Regions from separate parts of the Dechloromonas aquae genome, predicted to be linked through region 2. Evidence: predicted binding sites of a transcription regulator. Region 2 holds the regulator's gene; each other region holds the start of a gene.
The links. The regulator sigma-54, encoded in region 2, starts transcription at its own class of promoters, with help from an activator protein. The targets are predictions, from matches to a motif close to TGGCACGCTTNCTGCTNA.

Region 1 (3,543 bases), 1.8 Mb from region 2:
GTGAGCAGCCTGGAAGCCGAAATCGCCAAGCGCCAGCAGGAAGAACAACGTCGCCTGGCGCTGGAAAAGGCGCTGGCCGGGCCACTGGCCTCGGGCCGGGTGACCCTCGCCAACGGCAAGATCGGGATCAGCGGCAACGTGCTTTTCGCGCTCAATTCCGACCACCTGCAGCCGGAAGGCCGGCAGGTGCTGAAAGGCCTGGCTGCGCCAATTTCCGCCTACCTGGGCGCCAGCGGCCAGATGCTGATGGTCAGCGGCTTCACCGACGACATGCCGGTGCGCGGCAGCAACAGCAAATTTGCCGACAACTGGGAGCTCTCGGCCCAGCGCGCGCTGACCGTAACCCGCACGCTGATCGAGGAAGGCGTGCCGGCCGACGCGATCTTTGCCGCCGCCTTCGGTGCACAGCAGCCGGTCGCCGCCAACAGCGACGCCGAGGGGCGGGCCAAAAACCGCCGGGTCGAAATGGCGCCGGTACCCAAATCGAGCCCGAGCGAGAAGCCGAACCATGGCTGAACCCCAGGCAGAATCACCGCCAGCACGGCCGGCCGGCTTGCCAGCCGAGTTAGCGACAAACTCGGTTGCAAGCTCAGCGACCGATTCAGCAGCCAACTCAGCAGACCATTCACCGGCTGCCCCGACCACTGAATCAGCCACCCAAGCCCTAGCCACAGCCTCGTTCGCCGCGCCCTCTCCGGCCCCCGGCGACAGCCCTGCCGAGGTCTTCGCCCAGGCCCCGACGGCAGCACCAGACAACCCGGCGGCCCGGCTGGCCCCGCTGCCTTATGCCCGCCGCCAGGCGCTGAGCCGTCTTGCCGAAGCCCAGCCAGGCATCGTTCAGGAACGACTGCAGGCCCGCCTGCAAGCGCTGACGGCGCAAATCGAGCAAATGCAAGCGGCCGCGACGGCGCCCCCTCCGGCCGCCAGCGCAACGGCCGTGGCCGAACCCGCCAGCCCGCTCGCCGAACTGCTGGCTTACATCGGCGAGCAGGCCTTGCCTGACCTCCCCTTTGCCGAGCAAAAATCCCGTATTTCCACGGTCGACCGTGGAAATAGCGAAAAAAGCAGCGCGCCGCTGCCCATCGGCCAAAGCACCGCCGCACCGGAACTCAAGGCGGTGGCCTATTTCCGCGACGCCTGGTCACGCCTCAGCACCGAACAGCAACTGACGCAAACCCTGGCCCAGGCCCCGGAAAACGCCGGCCCGATGAACTCGCAGCATCTGGTGCTGCGCAGCCTGCAAGTGATGCGCGAGGTCGCCCCGGACTATCTGCAGGGCTTCATGTCCTACATCGACACCCTGATCTGGCTGGAGCAGGTCGACCCGACCCGCATCCCGGCCAAGGCCGCCGGCGAAAGCGACAAGAAACCGCGCAGCAGCAAGCGCCCGGCGAGCAAACGCCAGGCCTGAGCAGCCACCCGGAATTATGACAAACGACTGTTTTCCCCATCCGGTCAGTAAGTTATGGTCAAGACACACTGTCTTTCCCCGGGGGAGCTATAGTTCCCCAACGGCCAACGCTAATGTAGTAGCGTCAACCTGCCGGCCGGCTCGACCACGCTGACAGGCGGGGATGGCGGCAGCAACGGCAGTGCCAGCGACACCCTGCCCGCCGATCTCGGCTTCATCCTGCACGGCGACAACAGCGTCGAATACCCGACCAGCGCAATCGATTCCGCCTATGACTACAACACGCTGATGCTGCTTGGCGTATCCGGCACTCCGCTCAGAACCGCCAACCGGAACACCGGAAAACAGAAAATGCCCGTTGTCACGGTCGACCGTGACAACGGGCATTTTTCCCTCTGATCCCCTCCCGGGAAAGGCCGGGCGACTCCGGATCGGCTGTGCTCAGTCGCTTCGCCAGCGGGGGATGCTTGCCGCGTGCCCCTGGGAGGAGTAGGCACGCGGGGGAAGCCCGCAGCACAGCAGATACCGAAAGTCGCCCTCCTTTGGACGACCAAGGGGGATCGGTCGTTCTTTACCGTGCGCCGCTCAGCGAGTGAGCGGCCCGGCGCCGGAATTCCTGGCGGCGTCTTCCTTCATGTGCTTGAGCGCATAACCGCCGATGTACCACGCCATCCCGAGGATGAAGACGATGGTAAACAAGCTCAGCAAGCCGATATCCGAGGTCAGCAACAACTCCCATGCCATGATGCGTTCTCCCTGTTTCTGTCGTTGAGTGATGGATCAAACACAAACCACCCCCAGCCTTTTGCACAAGCCATGCCAGAATCAAGAACACAATCACAACCCATTGATTAAATTTAACAAAACAAAAAACAAAGCTTTCTTTCCCGCCCCTGGCCGCCGGCTTTTACCCGCCCCCGGTCAAAACTGACCGCCAGCAATGGCAGTAAGCACCAATTCTGACAAATCGACCTTGCGCCCTTCCCCGCTTGACGCGGCTCGCCGCGTTTGCCGATAATCGCCGCCTCTGCGGGAGAGCGGGCTGCAACAGCCCCGCCGAAGGCGCAAACTCCCATAATCGCTCAGGCTCAGGAACCGCAGGACCGTTACGCTAACTGGAGAGAAGCCGGCCGCCGCTGCGGTGCGGGACTCACCGAAGGGGCAGGCACCTGGTGCCGAAACTCTCAGGTAAAAGGACAGGGGGAGAAGCACCACCCTGCTGCCGGCACCGCGATTGCGGCCGGCCCTGACCTGTGAGCCCTGCCATGCCCGTCCTTGCCTTTCCCTGGTCGCCCTCCGGCGCCGTCGTCACCGCCCTCGCCCCCCTGACCACGGTCGACATCCTGCCCGGCATCTACCTGATTGCGATTGCCGCCGAGGCGATCTCCGGCGCCCTGGCCGCCGGGCGCCGGCAAATGGATATTTTCGGGGTCGCCGTCATTGCCTTTGTCACCGCGCTTGGCGGCGGCACCTTGCGCGACGTGATTCTCGGCAATTTTCCGGTGGGCTGGACGCAGCACCCGGAATACGTCGCGCTGGTGCTAGGTGCCGGCCTGCTGACGCCGCTGGTCGCCCGCCACCTGCATCACCTCAAGCATCTCTTCCTCAGCCTTGATGCGCTCGGCTTGGTCGCCTTTTCGCTGATCGGCTGCAGCATCGCGCAAAAACTCGGCTACTCGCCGCTGATCGCGGTCATGGCCGGCATGCTCACCGGCATCAGCGGCGGCGTGATCCGCGACGTGCTGTGCAACCAGGTGCCGGTCGTCTTCCGCCGCGAACTCTACGCCAGCGTCTCGCTGGCTGTCTGCCTGCTTTTTCTGGCGCTGCAAGCCCTCGGACTGGAGCGCAACGGCAATGTCCTGCTCTGCTTTGCCGCCGGCTTCAGCTTCCGCATGCTGGCGCTACACCGCGCCTGGCGGCTGCCGACCTTCAGCTACGCGCAACGCTGGGAGTAAAACCGGCTCAAGCCGGCGCCGGGCAGGCCAACCCGGCAAACACCCCGGCCAGGCACGCCACCTTGGCCGCCGCTGCCGTTCGGCAAGGCGCAGCCCCGGCATCGTTCCGGCAAACAAAAAAGCGATGCCGGAACGCACCGCCACCCTTGCCCCACTACCCAAGCCGCGCCACGCAAT
Region 2 (3,543 bases):
CGGCGTCTTCGGCGCTGTTCAGTGAATCGCGGAAGCTGCGTTCGGCAAAACGCTGCGCCAGTTCGGAAAGAATCTGCAGATGCGCCTCGGTGGCCTGTTCGGGCACCAGAAGGACAAACAGGAGATTGACCGGACGACCGTCGGGCGAATCAAACGGCACCGGCGTGCCAAGACGAAAAAAGGCTCCAGCCGCCTGCTTGAGGCCCTTGATCCGGCCGTGCGGGATGGCAATGCCCTGGCCGATGCCAGTGGAGCCCAGCTTTTCACGGGCAAACAGGCTGTCGAAAATCTGGGCCCGGGCAATGCCCAGTTGCGCTTCGAAAAGCTGGCCCGCCTGCTCGAAGACCCGCTTTTTGCTGGTGGCCTCAAGGTCGAGGACAACGCGGTCGGCAGACAGGATAGTGTTCAGGGGATTCATAGGAAAAGATAAAGCAAAGGCCGTACTCCCCAAGGAAGCACGGCCGGGCAGTGCTTATTCGGCAGCTTGCAGGGTGGGCTTTTCGCCGCGATGGTGATCCTGCAGCTTCTGCTTGTGCTTCTGGACCTGACGATCCAGCTTGTCAAACAGGGCGTCGATGGCGGCGTACAGGTCGTCGCCGGCTTCTTCGACATGCAGATCCTTACCCGGAACATGCATGGTCACTTCGGCCTTCTGCTTGAGCTTTTCGACGGACAGGACGACGTTCACGCCCGTCACCTTGTCAAAGTGACGAACCACGGGGTCCAGCTTGTTCTCGACGTATTCGCGCAGAGCCGGCGTAACTTCGATGTGGTGACCACTGATCTGCAGATTCATGTTTTCTCCTCTCTCTACAGGGTCTTGCGTAAATTGACCGGCGGGATGTTGAGCGACTCACGGTACTTCGCTACCGTCCGTCGGGCTACAACGATTCCCTGCTGGCCTAGTATTTCGGATATTTGACTATCCGACAAGGGCTTTTTGCCATCCTCGGCCCCAATCAATTGCTTGATCAGTGCCCGGATGGCAGTTGCAGAGCAAGCGCCACCGGTATCGGTGGACACATGACTGCCGAAGAAATATTTGAGTTCGAAGATGCCGCGCGGGGTGGCCATGAACTTCTGGCTGGTGACGCGTGACACGGTCGACTCGTGCAAATCGAGAATATCGGCGATTTCGCGCAGAACCAGCGGGCGCATTGCGACCTCGCCGTGTTCAAAGAACTGCTTCTGGCGCTCGACGATCGCCTGCGACACCCGCAGGATGGTGTCGAAACGCTGCTGCACGTTCTTGATCAGCCAGCGGGCTTCCTGCAACTGGCCCGTCAGGTTGCCATTGCCACGCCGCTGCTGGGCCAGGATTTCGGCATAGAGACGATTGACGCGCAAGCGCGGATAGGCATCGGGGTTGATGTAAGCCGTCCACTTGCCCTTGAGCTTTTTGACGATCACGTCGGGCGTAATGTAGCGCGCATCGTGCGCTGCAAAATGCGCACCGGGTCGTGGATTCAGGCTGACGATCAGCGCGTGCGCAGCCTTCAGGGCGGCATCGTCGGAGGAAGTCAGGCGCTTGAGCTTGGCAAAATCACGGGCGGCCAGCAGTTCCAGATGCTGCTCGACGATCCGCAGTGCCAACTCGCCCTCCCGGCTGACGGGCAAAGCCCGCAACTGCAAAGCCAGGCACTCCTGCGGCGAACGGGCGCCAATCCCGGTCGGGTCAAAATTCTGGATGTGCTTGAGCGCGATTTCGAGTTCTTCGAGCTCGATTTCGTATTCCGGCGGCAGGGTTTCCCACAATTCGACCAGCGGCGTTGATAGATAGCCGTCGTCGTCGAGGGCCTCGATCAGGAAACGGACCAGCGAGCGGTCGCGCTCCGACAACTGGGTCATCCCCAACTGCCAGCCGAGATGATCGCGCAGGCTGGTCGTTGCCGCGTGGATATCCTGGGCGTCGCTGTCGTCGTCCTCGTCACGCCCGGCACCGCTATAGGTACCGGCATCGCTGGCCCAGCGGTCATCGTCGACATCGGCCGGAGTGATCGGGGGCTCGCTATCGCGATCATCGCCCTGCGCAGCCGGTTCGGAAGCAGTCTCAGACTGGCTCGCCTCCTGCTGGTAGGGGCTGTCGAAGGACTGGGCCGAGGCAAAGGACTCCGGCACGTCATCGTCGCGCTCGAGCAGCGGGTTCTCAAGCAGGTAACGCTCAATCTCCTGTTGCATCTCGATGGTCGACAGCTGCAGCAGTTTGATCGACTGTTGCAGTTGCGGCGTCAGCGCCAGATGCTGGGAGAGTTTGAGCTGGAGGGCGGGCTTCATTGTTGCTGCGGGTTTCCGGGCCTGGGTGCGTCAGAGGCGGAAATGCTCGCCGAGATAAACTTTGCGCACGCTTTCATTATCGACGATTTCGTCCGGGCGTCCAGAGGCGAGCACGTGCCCGGCATTGATGATGTAGGCGTGATCGCAGATCCCCAAGGTTTCGCGCACATTATGATCGGTGATCAGCACGCCGATCCCGCGCTCTTTGAGGAAACGGATGATTTTCTGAATCTCCAGCACGGCAATCGGGTCGACACCGGCAAAAGGCTCATCGAGCAGGATGAAGCGCGGATTGGTCGCCAGCGCCCGGGCAATTTCGACTCGCCGCCGCTCGCCACCCGACAGGGCGGCGGCATTGACATGGCGAACATGGCCAATGTGCAGTTCGCCGAGCAGGTTTTCGAGCCGGGCATTGACCTCGCTCTCGGGCAGGTCGAGCAGTTCGAGAATCGCCCGGATGTTGTCCTCGACGTTGAGCTTGCGGAAGACCGAAGCCTCCTGCGGCAGGTAGGACAAACCCTGCTGCGCGCGCCGATGCATCGGCAGATGGGTCAGGCGTTCGTCGTCGATATAGACCTCGCCGCCATCCGAGGCGACAAGGCCAACGATCATGTAGAAACAGGTAGTCTTGCCGGCACCGTTGGGCCCCAGCAGACCGACCACCTCGCCGGCGCCGACATTGAACGACACATCCTCGACCACGGTGCGGGCCTTGTAGCGTTTCTTCAGGTTGTGTGCCGACAGGCGGGCGAGGGTGCTGCTCATGATTCATCATCTCCGCGCAGGACGCAGCGGATCGCCGCTGACGAAAAGCCACGATAGTGCAGAAAGCGCTGTTGCCTGGCCCGTTCTGCGGGGCTATCCGGCAGGTGGGTGAACTTGCGTTGCCAGACCTGGCGACAACGCGCGCCTTCGTCGCCGGCCTCGGGCAGGGCAGCGGCAATTTCATCATCGCCGATGCCTTGCTGGCGCAACTCCTGGCGCAACCTGGCGTTGCCATAGCGCGCGCCACGGGCAGCTACCCGCTCCGCCGCATAGCGCTGGTCGGAGAGCAGTCGTTCGGCTTGCAGCGAGTCGAGCACGGCGTTCAGTTCTTCTTCCGATTCGGCGTGCGCAGCGAGTTTCGCTTTCAGTGCTGCCCGGCTGTATTCGCGCCGGGTCAGCAACTGCAGGGCGCGCACACGCAGATCAGGCATCGGCCGGTGCCGACTTGCTCGGTTTGATCACGGTGACGCTGGCCGCTTCGCGAATCTGCGCCTCGACTTCCTG
Region 3 (3,543 bases), 660 kb from region 2:
CCATCGAGAACGGCTTGACCAGCCAATTGACGAACAGCGTCACGCCAATCCCGCGCACATGCTGCTTCACTTCATGCAGCGCGCCGAAATCGACCTTGACCAGCATCGGGATGATCATCACCCAGATCAGCAGACCGACCGGCAGATTGACCTGCGCCACCTCCAGCCGACCGATGGCCTGGAACACGCCGGGTGCCAGCTGGCCGAGGGCAATCCCGGCGACGATGCAGAGGCCGACCCAGAGCGTCAGATAGCGCTCAAAAACGCTCATCGGCGCGCCGGCTGCCGCCTTGGCGGTGATTTCGCATTGTGCCGACATCAGGCTTCCCCCAGACCCAGCGCTGCCCGTACTGCCGGCACCAGGCGGGCGCGGATGTCGTCGCGGACGGCAACAAAGCTGGCCAGCGGTTCGCCGTGCGGATCGTGGAAAGGCAGATGAATGCGCGCCACCGGCCGCGGAAAGACCGGACAGGTTTCCTTGGCGTTGTCACACACGCTGACCACCAGGTCGATTGCCTCGTCCATCACGGCCTCGACGTCCTTGGGGTGCAACCCCGCGGTCGGCAGGCCGGCCAGGCGCAGCGCTTCAAGCGCGCCATCGGCCACCTTGGGTTGCGGCCGGGTGCCGGCGGAAATGCCGCGCACCAGCCCGGCCAGATCGTGATTGAGGATGGCTTCGCCCATTTGCGAGCGACAGGAATTGCCGGTGCACAGCACCAGCACAGTTTTCAACGTGGACATCAGGGTTTCTCCAGATCAGCGCGACGCTTTTCAATCGTGTCGCAGCAGGCGGTTTTCGGCAGGCAGGCTTCGCCCTGGCAGCAATTGCGGGTCAGGAAGGCGATCAGTTCATCCATCGTCGCGTAGCTTGCGGAATAACGGATGAAACGGCTTTCCCGCTCCCCGGTGATCAGCCCCACCCGGCTCAGATGGGCCAGATGAAAGGACAAAGTCGCCGGCGCCATCCCCAGCCGTTCGCCAATCGCGCTCGCCGTCACCCCGGCCGGCCCGGCTTCAACCAAGAGACGGAAGATGGCAAGGCGGGACTCATGCCCGAGAGCAGCCAGCAGTTCAGCAGCATTCAGTGTTTCCATATTTCGAATATTATCGAAATATTTAAAAAAGTCGAGTACCGGGCAAGCCCTTCCGCACTTCTTTCCGCTAGCCCAGCCACAGTGCATCCGCACCAAAATGGAACAAAAGTTTCGGCGCCTGCCCCATGAACGGGCTCAGATGCACATTAACGGGCAGGCGATCCGTCGCTGTTGCACGCTTCCCCCCCGGCGCAGGAGGGAAATCCGCCCCTGCGAGCATCTGGCACGCGTCGTGCTTTAAGCTGAACAGCCCGCCGCAAAGTAGCCAAGGGCAAAGCTTTCCGACAACGGTGTCGGTATCCGGTCAGCCTTGCGCACGACCGGGTTTCCCTAATCGACAGAGCCGCTTTCGGACAGCGCCAAACCCCAGTGCCGGCAAGGCACGGCGGGTCGCAACGCGACGTTCCACCGAAGCGGCAGGTGAGAACGAGCATGAAGATAATCGTCATCGGCCACGGCATGGTGGGCCACAAGTTCCTTGAAGAACTGCATCAACGCGCTCTGCCTGGAGTAGAAGTCACGGTGCTGTGCGAAGAACCGCGCACCGCCTACGACCGCGTCCATTTGTCGGAATTCTTCAGCGGCAAGAGCGCCGACGACCTGTCGCTGGTCGCTCCCGACTTCTTCGCCGCCAGCGGCTTCGCCCTGCGCCTCAACACCAAGGCAGCAGCAATCGACCGCCAGCACAAGACCGTCACCACCCAGGACGGCGACACGCTGCCTTACGACAAGCTGGTGATCGCCACCGGCTCCTACCCTTTCGTCCCGGCGCTGCCCGGCAACGACCGCCCGCACTGCTTCGTCTATCGCACGATTGAGGATCTGGAAGGAATGAAAGCCTCGGGCGCCATCTCCAGCAGCGGCGTGGTCGTCGGCGGCGGCCTGCTCGGGCTGGAATGCGCCAAGGCACTCAAGGATCTCGGACTGGAAACCCACGTCGTCGAATTCGCTCCGCGCCTGATGGCAGTGCAGGTCGACGACGAAGGTGGCCGCATCCTGCGCAACAAGATCGAAGCCCTCGGCGCCCACGTGCATACCGGCTGCAACACCGTCGAAATCCGTGACGGCGCCCGGGCGCGGCACCGCATGGTGTTCGCCGACGGCCACTATCTCGAAACCGACATGATCGTCTTTTCGGCCGGGATCCGCCCGCGCGACGAACTGGCCCGGCAGAACGCGCTGGCCGTCGGCGCCCGTGGCGGCTTCTCGGTCAACGACCACTGCCAGACCAGCGACAAGGACATCTACGCCATCGGCGAATGCGCCTCCTGGCACGACCAGCTGTTCGGGCTGGTCGCACCGGGTTACGAAATGGCCCGCGTCGTCGCCCGCCACCTCGCCGGCGAGGTCGGCGCCGCCTTTGCCGGTGCCGACCTCAGCACCAAGCTCAAGCTGATGGGCGTCGATGTCGCCAGCATCGGCGATGCGCACGGCAAGACGCCGGGCAGCCGCAGCTTCCGCTATGTCGACGAATGCAAGGAAATCTACAAGAAGATCGTCCTCAGCGAGGATGGCAAGCGCCTGCTCGGCGCGGTGCTGATCGGCAACGCCGACGAATACGGCACCTTGCTGCAGATGGTGCTGAACGGCATCGCACCGCCCGCCGATCCCGAATTCCTCATCCTCCCCGCCAGCGACGGCAAGGCCAAGCCCGGACTGGGGCCGGACGCCCTGCCCGACAGCGCGCTGATCTGCTCGTGCAACAACGTGACCAAGGGCCAGATCCGTGCCGCCGTCGCCGAGGGCAAGACCAGCATCGGCGAGATCAAGGCCTGCACCAAGGCCGGCGCCACCTGCGGCGGCTGCATCCCGCTGGTGACGCAGGTGATGAAGGCGGAAATGGCCAAGCTCGGCCTCACGGTCAACAACCACGTTTGCGAACATTTCCCGCATTCACGGCAGGAGCTGTTCCATCTGGTCCGGGTCGGCCAGATCACCTCCTTCGCCGAACTCCTTGCCCGCCACGGCAAGGGCCTCGGCTGCGACATCTGCAAGCCGCTGGCGGCCTCGATCCTCGCCTCATGCTGGAACGACTTCGTGCTCAAGGGCGAACTCGCCAGCCTGCAGGACAGCAACGACTACTACCTGGGCAACATCCAGAAGGACGGCACCTATTCGGTGGTCCCGCGCATGCCCGGCGGCGAAGTCACCCCCGACGGCTTGATCGCGGTCGGCCAGGTGGCCAAGAAATACGGCCTGTACACCAAGGTGACCGGCGGCCAGCGGGTCGACCTGTTCGGTGCCCGCGTCGAGCAACTGCCGCTGATCTGGGAAGAACTGATCGCCGCCGGCTTCGAATCCGGCCACGCTTACGGCAAGTCACTGCGCACGGTCAAAAGCTGTGTCGGCAGCACCTGGTGCCGCTACGGGGTCGACGACTCGGTGGGCCTGGCGATCGATCTGGAAAACCGCTACAAGGGGCTGCGCGCGCCGCACAAGATCAAGTTCG
Region 4 (3,543 bases), 1.2 Mb from region 2:
CGACGCGGCAGCAGGTCAGCGAAGCCGAGGGACTTTACCGCCAGTTGCAGCAGGGCAAGGCCAGCTTGCCAAAGGCTTCGTTGTGGAGCCGGATTTCGCTGCGCAGCAAATTCAACGCGGCGGTCGGCTATCTGATCCTGGCACACCTGATCGGCGGTCTGTTGCACCAGTTCGGCGCTTCGCTGGGCTTGTCCCAGGCCGCGGTGTCGTCATTGCTGCAGTTGCTCGGAATCAGCAGTATCGGTGTCGGTGTCGGCTTGATGCTGCTGCAGGGCAAGGTCTTCACCATCATCGAACGGATCATCGGGCGTCTCGATCATATTGCCCAGGGCGACCTGACCGACCAGATTCCGCTGCATCGCCGGGACGAACTGGGCAAGGTCAACGATGCGCTGATCAGCATGCAGACCCATCTCAAGAGCATGATGGCGGAGATCGACGAGGCTGCGAAGACGGTTGAAAGTTCAGCCAGCGGTCTGGCGGTGGGAATGGAGCAGACCCATAGCACGACTGAAATGCAGGCTGACTCGGTGAACCGGATTGCAGCGGCGGTCGAGGAAATCAATGCTTCGATTGCCCAGGTGGCCGACGATTCGCAGGCTACCGCAGCTGCAGTCGAAGAGTCGCGGCGCTTGCTTGATCAGGCGGTCGGCAGCATGCAGCAGAGCCGGCAGGCAACGCAGGAGGTGGTGCATACGGTCAACGGTGCCGGCAACACCATGGCCGAGCTGTTCAAGTCGATTTTTGCGATTGGCGCGGTGACCCGGACCATCGAGGAAGTTGCTGACCAGACCAACCTGCTGGCACTCAACGCAGCGATTGAGGCGGCGCGGGCCGGCGAGAGCGGTCGTGGCTTTGCCGTGGTCGCCGACGAGGTGCGCAAACTGGCCGAGCGGGCCAGCCTGCAGACCAAGGAAATCACCTCAACGGTCGGCGAAATCCAGCGGATTACCCAGATCGCCGTCAGTGGCATGGAGAATGCTGGCCAGCAGGTCGCCAAAACCGATAGCTCGATGACTGCCGCCGAGGATGGCCTGGGTCAGGTTGACCATCACAGTGGCGAAGTGGCCAACATGTCGCGTCATATTGCGGATGCGACCCGTGAACAGAGTCAGGCCGGTCGCGACATTCTGGCCCAGATCGAGGGCATCGTCGCGGGAATCGAGCAGACCGTCGGCACGGTGCGGATGGCTGCCGACAATACGCGCGAAATGAGCGAAACCGCTGCCCGCCTGAGCAAGCTGGTGTCCTACTTCCGCTACATCAAATAAGCGCGCCGATCCGGCGCAACCGAACACGGGGCCTGCGGGCCCCGTGTTGCGTTGACACGGTCAACCTGTATGGCGGGCCATTTTTGCACCGGGATAGTGCTCTCCAGGTGGCACCAAAACAAGGCATCCCCCCCCGTTTTGGTGCCGTTTTTGCGATCAAATCCCGGGTTTTTTCGGTTTTTGGCGCATTTTCCGATGGCATGCTAAGTGCTAAATGCTCTCTGCCTATCAAGATCAGCAGCGAGCACATCATGAACTTCTATAACGAGATGTATGCAGCAGACGGCGAGGTCCGGGCGCATTACCGCGCCTACGCCGAGTGGCTTGAAACAACCCCGGCTGAGCGCATCGAGCGCAAGCGGGCCGAAGCCGACCTCGCCTTTCACCGCGTCGGGATCACCTTCGCAGTCTATGGCGAAGAAGCCGGCAAGGAGCGTCTGATTCCCTTCGATATCGTGCCGCGGATCATTCCGGCAGCGGAATGGAAGGCGCTGGAATCCGGGATGCGCCAGCGGGTGCGCGCCCTCAACCTGTTCCTGTGGGACATCTACCACGATCAGGAAATTCTCAAGGCCGGCATCATCCCGGCCGAGCAGGTACTGAACAATGCCCAGTACCGGCCGGTGATGCAGGGCGTCGACGTGCCGGGCGGGGTTTATGCCCACATCGCCGGGGTTGACGTGGTGCGTGCCGGCGCCGGCGAGTTCTACGTGCTGGAGGACAACTTGCGCGTGCCTTCCGGCGTCTCGTACATGCTCGAAGACCGCAAGATGATGATGCGCCTGTTCCCCGAGCTGTTCGCCCGGCACAAGGTGGCGCCGGTCCAGCACTACCCCGACCTCTTGCTGGAAAAGCTGCGCGCGGTGGCGCCCAACGGCGTCAACGATCCGACAGTAGTGGTACTGACGCCCGGCGCCTACAACTCAGCCTACTTCGAACATACTTTCCTGGCGCAGCAGATGGGGGTTGAGCTGGTCGAAGGCCGCGACCTGTTCGTCAAGGATGAAGTGGTATACATGCGCACCACCCAGGGGCCGCAGCGGGTCGATGTGATCTACCGCCGGATTGACGACGACTTCCTCGATCCGCTCGCCTTTCGTCCCGACTCCGCGCTGGGCGTACCCGGCCTGCTCAAGGCCTACCAGGCGGGCAACGTGACCCTGGCCAATGCCATCGGTACCGGGGTCGCCGACGACAAGTCGATCTATCCCTACGTGCCGGAGATGATCAAGTTCTACCTCGGCGAGGAGCCGAAGCTGAACAACGTCCCGACCTACATGTGTCGCAAGCCCGACGATCTCAAGTACGTGCTGGCACATCTGCCTGAACTGGTCGTCAAGGAAGTGCACGGCGCCGGCGGCTACGGGATGCTGGTCGGCCCGGCGGCGACGCCCGATCAGATCGAGCACTTCCGGCAGTTGCTGCTGAGCAAGCCGGACGGCTACATCGCGCAGCCGACGCTGGCGCTGTCGAATTGTCCGACCTTTGTCGAGGAAGGCATCGCGCCGCGCCACCTCGACCTGCGGCCCTTCGTCCTGTCGTCGGGCAAGTGTATCCAGATGGCGCCGGGCGGACTGACGCGAGTGGCGCTGACCAAGGGCTCGCTGGTGGTCAATTCGTCGCAGGGCGGCGGGACCAAGGATACCTGGGTGCTGGAAGACTGAGTTTAGGGAGAAAGAAAATGCTGAGCCGTACCGCCGACCATCTGTTCTGGATGGCACGCTATATCGAACGCGCCGAAAACCTGGCCCGCCTGCTCGACGTCACCTGGCAGATGTCGCTGGTGCCGCAGCCCGAGGCTGCCGCCAATCAGAACTGGCAGGCCGTGCTGACCCTGAATAGCCTGGATGCCGTGTTTGCTGCGCGCTATGCCACGGTCAACGCTGAAAATGTGCTGAAATTCATGGTGACCGACGCCGAAAACCTCTCGTCGATCTACAGTTGCCTGCGCCTGGCCCGCGAAAACGCGCACGCGGTGCGCGGCACGCTGACCGCCGAAATGTGGGAAACGATCAACGCAACCTGGCTGGAAGCACGCGACAAGGGCTTCGAGCAGTTGTTCAACGCCGGCATCGGCGAGTTTTTCGAGTGGGTCAAGATGCGCTCCTCGCTCTCGCGCGGGACCACGCTCGGCACCTTGTTGCAGGACGAGGCCTACCACTTCATCCGTCTCGGGACCCTGCTTGAACGCGCCGACAACACCGCCCGCATCCTCGACGTCAAATATCACGTCCTGCGGCCGCAGGACGACAGCGAAGGAGCGACCGATTTT

Region 1: VX159_RS08540 (DUF3149 domain-containing protein) is a predicted target of sigma-54. The motif match lies at 2,216-2,233, and genes of this name have one in related genera.
Region 3: nirB (nitrite reductase large subunit NirB) is a predicted target of sigma-54. The motif match lies at 1,316-1,333, and genes of this name have one in related genera.
Region 4: VX159_RS11030 (circularly permuted type 2 ATP-grasp protein) is a predicted target of sigma-54. The motif match lies at 1,468-1,485, and genes of this name have one in related genera.

The regions. Positions count from the first base shown of each region.
Region 1 covers NZ_CP144212.1:1,874,927-1,878,469, forward strand. Annotated here, with positions in the region: gene VX159_RS08525 (OmpA family protein) at 1-516, shown strand, start outside; gene VX159_RS08530 (DUF2894 domain-containing protein) at 509-1,411, shown strand; gene VX159_RS08535 (hypothetical protein) at 1,499-1,798, opposite strand; gene VX159_RS08540 (DUF3149 domain-containing protein) at 1,997-2,155, opposite strand; glycine riboswitch at 2,432-2,519, shown strand; gene VX159_RS08545 (trimeric intracellular cation channel family protein) at 2,752-3,366, shown strand.
Region 2 covers NZ_CP144212.1:92,342-95,884, reverse strand. Annotated here, with positions in the region: gene ptsN (PTS IIA-like nitrogen regulatory protein PtsN) at 1-418, opposite strand, end outside; gene hpf (ribosome hibernation-promoting factor, HPF/YfiA family) at 473-796, opposite strand; gene VX159_RS00500 (RNA polymerase factor sigma-54) at 811-2,274, opposite strand; gene lptB (LPS export ABC transporter ATP-binding protein) at 2,305-3,039, opposite strand; gene recX (recombination regulator RecX) at 3,036-3,470, opposite strand; gene recA (recombinase RecA) at 3,463-3,543, opposite strand, start outside.
Region 3 covers NZ_CP144212.1:2,996,907-3,000,449, forward strand. Annotated here, with positions in the region: gene arsB (ACR3 family arsenite efflux transporter) at 1-319, opposite strand, end outside; gene VX159_RS13700 (arsenate reductase ArsC) at 319-741, opposite strand; gene VX159_RS13705 (ArsR/SmtB family transcription factor) at 741-1,094, opposite strand; gene nirB (nitrite reductase large subunit NirB) at 1,527-3,543, shown strand, end outside.
Region 4 covers NZ_CP144212.1:2,436,184-2,439,726, reverse strand. Annotated here, with positions in the region: gene VX159_RS11035 (methyl-accepting chemotaxis protein) at 1-1,271, shown strand, start outside; gene VX159_RS11030 (circularly permuted type 2 ATP-grasp protein) at 1,523-2,935, shown strand; gene VX159_RS11025 (alpha-E domain-containing protein) at 2,953-3,543, shown strand, end outside.